Regions from separate parts of the Streptomyces sp. NPDC020958 genome, predicted to be linked through region 3. Evidence: riboswitches for the same ligand, from Rfam matches in the RefSeq annotation. Region 3 holds a riboswitch; each other region holds the start of a gene.
What was found. A riboswitch is a leader RNA that binds a small molecule or an ion and turns the genes downstream of it on or off. The one in region 3 is predicted to bind cobalamin.
Positions count from the first base shown of each region.

Region 1: another riboswitch for cobalamin. It lies ahead of ACZ3KP_RS04410 (CbtB domain-containing protein); the one in region 3 lies ahead of ACZ3KP_RS37220 (cobalamin biosynthesis protein).
Region 2: another riboswitch for cobalamin. It lies ahead of ACZ3KP_RS08450 (ribonucleoside-diphosphate reductase subunit alpha); the one in region 3 lies ahead of ACZ3KP_RS37220 (cobalamin biosynthesis protein).

Region 1 is NZ_JBVHFU010000001.1:970,325-973,775, forward strand. Features, by position in the region: gene ACZ3KP_RS04405 (enoyl-CoA hydratase/isomerase family protein) at 25-1,077, shown strand; cobalamin riboswitch at 1,184-1,320, shown strand; gene ACZ3KP_RS04410 (CbtB domain-containing protein) at 1,358-1,579, shown strand; gene ACZ3KP_RS04415 (CbtA family protein) at 1,602-2,357, shown strand; gene pgm (phosphoglucomutase (alpha-D-glucose-1,6-bisphosphate-dependent)) at 2,517-3,451, shown strand, end outside.
Region 2 is NZ_JBVHFU010000002.1:587,889-591,339, forward strand. Features, by position in the region: gene mctP (monocarboxylate uptake permease MctP) at 1-152, shown strand, start outside; gene ACZ3KP_RS08445 (GNAT family N-acetyltransferase) at 237-743, shown strand; cobalamin riboswitch at 796-920, shown strand; gene ACZ3KP_RS08450 (ribonucleoside-diphosphate reductase subunit alpha) at 1,048-3,411, shown strand; gene ACZ3KP_RS08455 (ribonucleotide-diphosphate reductase subunit beta) at 3,411-3,451, shown strand, end outside.
Region 3 is NZ_JBVHFU010000021.1:62,008-65,458, forward strand. Features, by position in the region: gene ACZ3KP_RS37210 (inorganic phosphate transporter) at 1-1,096, shown strand, start outside; gene ACZ3KP_RS37215 (hypothetical protein) at 1,118-1,345, shown strand; cobalamin riboswitch at 1,518-1,657, shown strand; gene ACZ3KP_RS37220 (cobalamin biosynthesis protein) at 1,759-2,718, shown strand; gene ACZ3KP_RS37225 (cobyric acid synthase) at 2,715-3,451, shown strand, end outside.

The sequences.
Region 1 (3,451 bases), on a different contig from region 3:
CCGTGGCCTGACCGAGGCGTCCGGATGACCGGCGCCGAAGCACCCGTCCTGCTGCACGTCGAAGGACGGGCCGCGCACATCACCCTGAACCGGCCGAAGGCCATCAACGCGCTGTCGCACCCCATGGTGGAGCGCATCGCCGAAGCCCTGACCGACTGGGAGCACGACCCCGCCGTCGAGACCGTCGTCATCACCGGGGCGGGGGAGCGCGGCCTGTGCGCGGGCGGCGACATCCGCGCCGTCCACGACGACGCCCGCGACGGCGACGGCACCGCCGCGGCCGCGTTCTGGCGCGACGAGTACCACCTCAACGCCCGGATCGCCCGCTACCCCAAGCCGTACGTCGCCGTCATGGACGGCATCGTCATGGGCGGCGGGGTGGGGATCTCCGCGCACGGCCGCGTCCGGATCGCCACCGAGCGTTCCCGGATCGCCATGCCGGAGACGGGAATCGGCTTCGTCCCCGACGTGGGCGGCACCTACCTGCTCAGCCGGGCCCCCGGCGAACTGGGCACCCATCTCGCCCTGACCGGGGCCGGGATCGGCGCCGCCGACGCCGTGCTGTGCGGACTCGCCGACCACCACCTGCCGTCCGGCGCGCTCCAGGCGTTCGTCGCCGACCTCGCCGAACTGCCCGTCCCCGAGGCGGTCGCCCGCCACGAACGGCCCGCGGCCGAAGGGGAACTGGCCGGTCACCGCACCTGGATCGACACCTGCTACGCCGCCGACACCGTCGAGGAGATCGTCCGCCTGCTGCTCGCACACGGTGACGCGGCGGCGAAGGAGGCGGCGCACATCCTGCTCGGCAGGTCCCCGACGGCCCTGAAGGTCACCCTGCGCGCACTCCGCGGAGCCCGGCAACTGGACACCCTGGAGCAGGTGCTGGACCAGGAGTACCGCGTCTCCTGCGCCACCCTGACCACTCCTGACCTGGTGGAGGGCATCCGCGCCCAGGTCGTCGACAAGGACCGCGCCCCGCGCTGGTCCCCGGCCACCCTCGACGAGGTCACCGAGGCCGACGTCGACCGCTTCTTCACCCCGCTCGGCGCCCGCGAACTGGGCCTGGCCCGCCCCTGAAGAACCCCCGACGGGACCGCGGCGGGCGGCGGCCGGGCCCGCCCGTCGACCGCACACCGGGCGCGAGAGGAAGATCACGCCTGGTGACGCGGTCTTGGCCGGGCCTCCGACACGCGGTACGGTCGGTCCGGTATCGACGACGGCGAGACGGAAGCCGGTGGGAATCCGGCACGGTCGCGCCACTGTATGCAAGAGCCCCCGGGCCCTTGCGAGTCAGACCCGTGGCTGTCGTCCTGTGCACCACCGAGATGGGACGCGAACTCCCAGAGGAGGTTCTGCCATGGCGCAGACCGTCGCCCAGCCGACAGCCACCACCCCCGCCGTCCCCGCCAAGCTGCCGCTGTCCGCGATAGCTCCCTGGGCGGTCTTCTTCGGCATCCTGATGCTGGTCCTGCTCTACTTCGTCGGCGCCGAGCAGGGCGCCACCTCCGTGTTCAGCGGCACGGACGTCCACGAGTGGGTGCACGACGCCCGCCACCTGCTCGGCTTCCCCTGCCACTGACGCGAGGGACGCCGTCCAGCCCATGAACTCCGCAACGGTACGAAACCTCCTGGTGCGGGGCATGCTCGCCGGCCTCGCCGCCGGCCTGCTCGCCCTGGTGGTCGCCTACCTCCTCGGCGAGCCCTATGTCGACAAGGCGATCGGCTTCGAGGACGCCCACGCACACGAGCACGAGATGGTCGTCGTCTCCCGCTCCCTCCAGTCCACCGCGGGCCTCGCCACCGGTGTCCTGGTGTACGGGGTCGCCTTCGGCGGCATCGCGGCCCTCGTCTACTGCTTCGCCCTCGGCCGCGTCGGCCGGTTCGGTCCCCGGGCGACCGCCCTGCTGCTGTCCGGCTGCGCGCTGCTCGCCGTGTACGTGGTGCCGTTCCTGAAGTACCCGGCCAACCCGCCGTCGGTGGGCGAAGCGGACACCATCGGCAGGCGCACCACGCTGTACTTCCTGATGATGCTGCTCAGCGTGCTGCTGGCGGTCGCCGCCACCCTCCTCGGCAAGCGCCTGCGGGCGAGCCTCGGCACCTGGTGGGCGACCGTGGTCGCGGTGACCGCGTTCGCCGTCGTGATCGGGCTCGCGTACCAGTTCCTGCCGGTGGTCAACGAGGTCCCGAAGGACTTCCCGGCCACCCTGCTGTGGCGGTTCCGGCTCTCGGCGCTCGCCATCCAGCTGGTGCTGTGGAGCGGATTCGGCCTGCTGTTCGGCGAGTTGGCCGAGCGGCAGCTCAACCCGAGGCCCGCGAGGGCAACGGCCGCCCGGCGTACCGTGCCCGCCGCGCACTGACCGACCCACGAGACGCGAGGGCCTCCGGAACCGTCCGGAGGCCCTCGCGCGTTCGGCCCACCGGCCGGCGGTGAAACGGCCCCACGCGCGCGTGCGTCGCCGCTGACAAGGGAAGATGGGCGGTGAGTGATCGAGCAACGACAGCGGAGGAATGGACTCATGCCGCATGAGCGAGCGGGCCGGCCGGCGGCTCCGGAGGACCTCGTCGACGTGGCCCGGCTGGTCACGGCCTACTACGCGCTGCACCCCGACCCGTCCGACCCCGCCCAGCGGGTGGCGTTCGGCACCTCGGGACACCGCGGGTCGTCCCTGACGACCGCGTTCAACGAGGACCACATCGCGGCCACCAGCCAGGCCATCTGCGAGTACCGGAGCGGCCAGGGCACCGACGGACCCCTCTTCCTGGGCGCCGACACCCACGCCCTGTCCGAACCCGCCAAGGTCACCGCCCTGGAGGTGTTCGCCGCCAACGGCGTGACCGTCCTGATCGACAGCGCCGACGGCTACACGCCCACCCCGGCCGTCTCGCACGCCATCCTCACCCACAACCGGGGCCGTACCACCGGTCTCGCGGACGGCGTCGTGGTCACCCCCTCGCACAACCCGCCCGCCGACGGCGGCTTCAAGTACAACCCGCCCAGCGGCGGCCCCGCCGCCTCCGACGCCACCTCCTGGATCCAGGACCGCGCCAACCAGATCATCGCGGGCGGGCTGAAGGACGTACGGCGCGTCCCCTACGAGCGTGCGCTCGCCGCGGACACCACCGGCCGGTACGACTTCATGGGCGTCTACGTCGACGACCTGCCCAGCGTCCTCGACCTCGACGCGGTCCGGGCCTCCGAGCTGCGCATCGGCGCCGACCCGCTCGGCGGGGCCTCCGTGGCCTACTGGGGCCGGATCGCCGAACGGCACGGTCTCGACCTCACCGTGGTCAACCCGTACACCGACCCCACCTGGCGGTTCATGACGCTGGACTGGGACGGCAAGATCCGGATGGACTGCTCGTCGCCGTACGCGATGGCCTCGCTGATCGAGAAGCGGGACCAGTACCGCGTCGCCACCGGCAACGACGCCGACGCGGACCGGCACGGCAT
Region 2 (3,451 bases), on a different contig from region 3:
TGGTGGTCACGGTGGTCCTGACCTTCGCCCTGCGGGCCCTGAAGGCCCCGGAGGGCATCGACGAGACGAAGGCGGAGGACTACACGGCGGACGCGGGCGACCCGGGCGTGGAAGTCGAACTCCCCCCGGCCGTCGCGGGAAGCGCCCACTAGGACGCCGCGCGAACACCCCGTACACCCACGGCGGGCCGCCGACGGCACCACTTCGGCGGCCCGCTGTCGTCCATACTCCCCCGCATGGACATCGTCATCCGGCAAGCGCTTCCCACCGAACACGAACCCCTCGGCGACCTCACCGCCCGGGCCTACCTCCTGGACGGTCTCCTCGACTACGGGGAGAACGACGAGTACCTGCCCGTGCTGAAGGACGTGGCCGGCCGGGCCGCGGCCGCGGAGGTGCTCGTCGCCGTGCGGGGCGACCGCCTCCTCGGCGGCGTCACCTTCGTCCCCGGGCCAGGCCCGGTCGCCGACCTCGCCCGCCCCGGCGAGGCCGAGATCAGGGCCCTCGCGGTCGCGCACGAAGCCCGCGGCCAGGGAGCCGGCGAGGCCCTCGTGCGCGCGTGCCTGGAGCGGGCGCGGGTCACGGAGGGCTGCGTGGCCGTCGTCCTGTCGAGCCAGCGGAGCATGCACACCGCCCACCGGCTCTACGAACGCCTCAGCTTCGTCCGGACACCGGACCGGGACTGGAATCCCGTGCCGCACCTGGACGACGTCACTCTCCTCACCTACGAGTTGACGCTCTGACACCGGCGCGACACAACATCTGGGGGTGCCGTGACGACCCGGCACTAGATGTATGCTCATGCTCGCTGTCGCCGCAGGGGAATCCGGTGCGAATCCGGAACTGTCCCGCAACGGTGTACTTGTGCGCATCCGCGTACGAGAGTCAGTCCGAGGACCTGCCGACAGCACGCCCGGCCAACCCGGTCAGGGCGTTTCGACGTCCGGGCCTCGTGGAGTGGGCCAGGGTCTCCGAGGCGCGCCCGCGCGCGCTCGCGCTGCCCGCTGCCCTCCGCCAGGCCCCGTGCCGAGCGAGGGAGAGCCCCACGTGACCATCGCGCCAGCCGAACCGGCTTCAGCGACCACGACCGTCCCGGAGACCGACGGTCCCGGAACGGCCCTGCTGCGGATCCTGACCGAGCTGACCGCCGACCTCCCGGACACCGACCCCGGCCGGGTCGCCGCCGCCGCGCTGCGCGGCCGGTCCGCGCGGGCCGACGAGTCGGAGTTGCGCGAGCTGGCCACCGAGGCCGCCGCCGGTCTGATCTCCGAGGACCCCGCCTACTCGCGGCTGGCGGCCCGCCTGCTCACCGTCTCCATCCGGGCCGAGGCCGCCTCGCAGGGCGTGACGTCCTTCACCGAGTCCGTCGCGGTGGGGCACCGCGAGGGCCTCATCGCCGACCGCACCGCGGAGTTCGCGCGGCTGCACGCGGCGCGCCTGGACGCACTGGTCGACCCCGCCGCCGACGACCGCTTCGGCTACTTCGGCCTGCGCACCCTGCACAGCCGCTACCTGCTCCGGCACCCGATCACGCGCAAGGTCATCGAGACCCCCCAGCACTTCATGCTCCGGGTCGCCGCGGGACTGGCCGAGGACAACACCTCCCGCGCCCTGGACGAGGTCGCCGCGCTCTACGGGCTCATGAGCCGCCTCGACTACCTCCCGTCCTCCCCCACCCTCTTCAACTCCGGCACCCGGCACCCCCAGATGTCGTCCTGCTACCTCCTCGACTCCCCGAAGGACGAGCTGGACTCCATCTACGACCGCTACCACCAGGTCGCCCGGCTCTCCAAGCACGCCGGTGGCATCGGGCTGTCGTACTCCCGGATCCGCAGCCGCGGTTCGCTGATCCGCGGCACCAACGGGCACTCCAACGGCATCGTGCCGTTCCTGAAGACCCTGGACGCCTCGGTCGCCGCCGTGAACCAGGGCGGCCGGCGCAAGGGTGCGGCCGCGGTCTACCTGGAGACCTGGCACTCCGACATCGAGGAGTTCCTGGAGCTGCGGGACAACACCGGTGAGGACGCCCGCCGCACGCACAACCTCAACCTCGCGCACTGGGTCCCGGACGAGTTCATGCGCCGGGTGAACGCCGACGAGCCGTGGTCCCTGTTCTCCCCCGCCGACGTGCCGGAGCTGGTGGACCTGTGGGGCGCGGAGTTCGACGCCGCCTACCGCAGGGCCGAGGCCGCCGGACTCGCGCAGCGGACCATCCCGGCCCGTGACCTGTACGGCCGGATGATGCGCACCCTCGCGCAGACCGGCAACGGCTGGATGACGTTCAAGGACGCGGCCAACCGCACCGCCAACCAGACGGCGACCCCCGGCCACGTCGTGCACTCCTCCAACCTCTGCACGGAGATCCTGGAGGTCACGGACGACGGCGAGACGGCGGTCTGCAACCTGGGCTCCGTCAACCTCGGGGCGTTCGTCGACCCGGCGACCGGTGACATCGACTGGGAACGGCTGGACGGGACGGTCCGCACCGCGGTGACCTTCCTGGACCGCGTCGTCGACATCAACTTCTACCCGACAGAGCAGGCGGGCCGGTCCAACGCCCGGTGGCGGCCGGTGGGCCTGGGCGCCATGGGTCTCCAGGACGTCTTCTTCAAGCTGCGGCTGCCCTTCGACTCCCCCGAGGCCAAGGCCCTCTCCACCCGGATCGCCGAGCGGATCATGCTCGCCGCGTACGAGGCCTCCGCCGACCTGGCCGAGCGCAACGGACCGCTGCCCGCCTGGGAGAAGACCCGCACCGCGCGGGGCGTGCTGCACCCCGACCACTACGGCGTCGAGTTCACCTGGCCGGAGCGCTGGGCGGCGCTGCGCGCGCGGATCGCCGAGACCGGGATGCGCAACAGCCTGCTCCTGGCCATCGCGCCCACCGCGACCATCGCCTCGATCGCGGGGGTCTACGAGTGCATCGAGCCGCAGGTCTCGAACCTGTTCAAGCGCGAGACGCTGTCCGGTGAGTTCCTCCAGGTCAACTCGTACCTGGTGCGGGAGCTGAAGGACCTGGGTGTCTGGGACGCCCGGACCCGGGAGGCGCTGCGCGAGGCGAACGGCTCGGTACAGGACTTCGCCTGGATCCCCGAGGAGGTGCGACGCCTGTACCGCACGGCGTGGGAGATCCCGCAGCGCGGCCTGATCGACATGGCCGCCGCCCGCACCCCGTACCTGGACCAGGCCCAGTCCCTGAACCTGTTCCTGGAGACGCCGACCATCGGCAAGCTCTCCTCGATGTACGCCTACGCCTGGAAGTCCGGGCTGAAGACGACGTACTACCTGCGTTCGCGCCCGGCGACCCGGATCGCCCGCGCCGCCCGGGCCGCCGTGCCCGTCCAGCAGGCGGCCCCCGAAGACGCCGTCGCCTGCTCCCTGGAAAACCCCGAGTCCTGCGAGGCCTGCCAGTGATGTCCAGCAAGAACCTTCTCGACCCCGGCTTCGAGCTCAC
Region 3 (3,451 bases):
GACCATGTCCGCCGCGCTCAACCTGGTGGGCGCCTTCCTCTCCGTGGAGGTCGCCAACACGATCTCCAAGGGGCTCGTCGACGAGAACGGCATCCGTCCCGAGGTCATCTTCGCCGCCCTGGTCGGCGCGATCCTCTGGAACCTGGTGACCTGGCTGGTGGGCCTGCCCTCCAGTTCCTCGCACGCCCTCATGGGCGGTCTGATCGGCGCCACCGTCGCCTCGGCCGGCTTCGGCGCGGTCCACGGCGACGTCCTCGTCACCAAGGTCCTGCTCCCGGCGGTCGCCGCCCCGGTGGTCGCGGGCCTCGCGGCACTGCTCTCCACCCGGCTGTCCTACACGCTCTCGAAGAACACCGAGGACGAGGCCACCCGCAAGGGCTACCGCGCCGGCCAGATCGCCTCCGCCGGCCTGGTCTCGCTCGCCCACGGCACCAACGACGCCCAGAAGACGATGGGCATCATCACCCTCGCGCTCGTCGCGGGCGGTTCCATCGCCCCCGGCTCCAACCCTCCCACCTGGGTCATCCTCTCCGCCGGCCTCGCCATCGCGCTGGGCACCTACATCGGCGGCTGGCGGATCATCCGCACCATGGGCACGGGCCTGACGGACCTCCAGCCGCAGCAGGGTTTCGCCGCCCAGACCAGCGCGGCCACCGCCATCCTGGCCTCCTCCCACCTCGGCTTCTCCCTGTCCACCACGCACGTCGTCTCCGGTTCCGTGATGGGTGCGGGCCTGGGCCGCAAGGGCGGCACGGTCCGCTGGTCCACCGCGACCCGCATGGTCGTCGCCTGGGTGCTCACCCTCCCGGCCGCCGCGCTGGTCGGCGCGCTCGCCGAGTCCGTGACGGACCTCGGTGACGGGGGCACGGCCGCCGTCGCCGTCTTCCTGGTGGCCGCGAGCGCCACGATCTGGAAGCTCTCCCGCCGCGAGGTCGTGGACAGCAGCAACGTCGTCGGCACCGAGGAGCCCGCCGGTGTGGTGACCACGGCGATCGCCGCCGTCACCCCGCCGCCCGCGGGCACCGTGACCGAGGGCCTCACGGCCACCATCCCCTCCCCCGCCGCTCCCGCGACCGACCCGGCCGCCACCGTCTGACCCCGAGGAACACAACCCGACATGAACATCGACTGGGCAGCCATCGGCTCCGTCTTCGGCGTCAGCCTCGTGGCGACGGTGGGTCTGGTGACCCTCTTCACCCTCGGCATCAAGGGCCTCTCCGCCCGCGAACGGGCCACCGCGCAGGGCAACTCAGCGGCCCTGGCCGCGACCGCCGCCTGCCTCTGCTTCGCGGCCTGCGCCGCGGCCGTGGCGTACGGCATCCACCTGATCGTGGCGAAGGCCTGAGCCGCGACCGCACCGATCCGCACCGATCCCGGCAGCGGCCACACCAAAAGGCCGCCAGGCTCCGCCCCGATCCGTTCGCGGCGGAGCCTTCGGCATGTCCCAGGAGTCCCGCCGCGCCACCGGTGTGGGCCTTCCCACACACTCCCCTCGCAGGTCAACGGCAAGTTGACGGGTCTTCCGGGGGCGTGGTGGACTGCCGGAGCCATGTACGGCGGCAAGAGAGGAAGCCGGTGTGAATCCGGCGCGGTCCCGCCACTGTCACCGGGGTAGCCATCCCCGGGAGCCAGGAACTCTCACCGCCGGTCTCGTCGAACCAGGGCGCGGACACCCTGAGTGAGGACATATCGCCATGCGCGGCTGCCGACCGAGGTGCAGTAACCGGCCCGTCCCCGACCCCGCGGCCGGCTGAGCCGATGGGTGCCGATCGCGTCTTCGCGTACGGCGCCGCCGCCGGCCTTCTCGGTGATCTGCTGCTCGGCGATCCGCGTCGGGGGCATCCGGTCGCCGCGTTCGGGCGGGCGGCCGGGGCCGTGGAGCGGGTGCTGTGGCGGGACCACCGGGGCTGGGGCACACTGCACACCGCCGTGTGCGTGGGCGGCGCCGTGACGCTGGGTGCCGTGGCCCAGCGAGTGGCACGGCCGTCCACCGCCGCGTCCGTGGCGCTCACCGCTGCCGCCACCTGGGCCGTCGTCGGCGGCACTTCTCTCTCCCGTGAGGCGCGGGCCGTCGGAGAGGCCCTCGCGGCCGGGGACGTCGAGGCCGCCCGGGCCCGGCTGCCGCATCTGTGCGGCCGGGATCCGCAGGCCCTGGACGCCGACGGGATCGCGCGGGCGGTCGTGGAGTCCGTCGCCGAGAACACCAGCGACGCGGTGGTCGGCGCGCTGGTGTGGGGGGCGTTGGGCGGAGTGCCGGGACTGCTCGGGTTCCGGGCCGTCAACACCCTGGACGCGATGGTCGGCCACAGGTCGGCCCGCCACCTGCGCTACGGGTGGGCCTCGGCACGGCTGGACGACGTGGCCGGATGGCCGGGGGCGCGGCTCACCGCCGTACTCGCCGCCGTGGCCGGGAGTGATCCCAGGGGCGCGCTGCGGGCCTGGCGGGCCGACGCGGCGAAGCATCCCAGTCCCAACGCGGGGCCCGTGGAGGCGTCGTTCGCGGGGGCGTTGGGGGTGCGGCTCGGGGGGACGTTGTCGTACGGGGGGCGCATCGAGCACCGGCCGGTGCTGAACGGGGAGGGGCGAAGCGTGGAGACCGGGGACATCGAGCGGGCCGTGCGGCTGTCACGGCGCGTGGGGTGGCTGGCGCTGGGGGCGAGCGCGGCCGCGGTCCTGCTGCGGGGACGGGTCGCGCGGCGCGCGGGGGGTTCCTCGTGAACGGCGGCGGGCTGCTGGTGGCCGGGACCACCTCCGACGCCGGCAAGAGTGTCGTGACCGCCGGTGTCTGCCGGTGGCTCGTACGACAGGGCGTCAAGGTCGCGCCGTTCAAGGCGCAGAACATGTCCCTGAACTCCTTCGTCACCCGCGAGGGCGCCGAGATCGGGCGGGCGCAGGCCATGCAGGCGCAGGCCTGCCGGATCGAGCCGACCGCGCTGATGAACCCCGTGCTGCTCAAGCCCGGCGGTGAGCGGAGCAGTCAGGTGGTGCTGCTCGGGAAGCCGGTCGGTGAGCTGAGCGCGCGGGGGTATCACGGCGGGCGGCAGCAGAAGCTGCTCGGGACCGTGCTCGACTGTCTTGCCGAGTTGCGGGGCACGTATGACGCGGTGATCTGTGAGGGGGCGGGCAGTCCGGCGGAGATCAACCTGCGCCGGACCGACATCGTGAACATGGGGATCGCGCGCAGCGCGCGGCTGCCCGTGCTGGTGGTCGGCGACATCGACCGCGGGGGTGTTTTCGCCTCCTTCTTCGGGACCGTCGCGCTGCTCTCGCCCGAGGACCAGGAACTCGTCGCGGGGTTCCTCGTCAACAAGTTCCGGGGCGACGTCTCGCTGCTGGAGCCCGGCCTCGACATGCTGCACGGGCTGACCGGGCGGCGGACGTACGGCGTCCTGCCGTTCCGGCACGGCCTCGGCATCGACGAGGAGGACGGGCTCCGGGTCTCCCTGCGGGG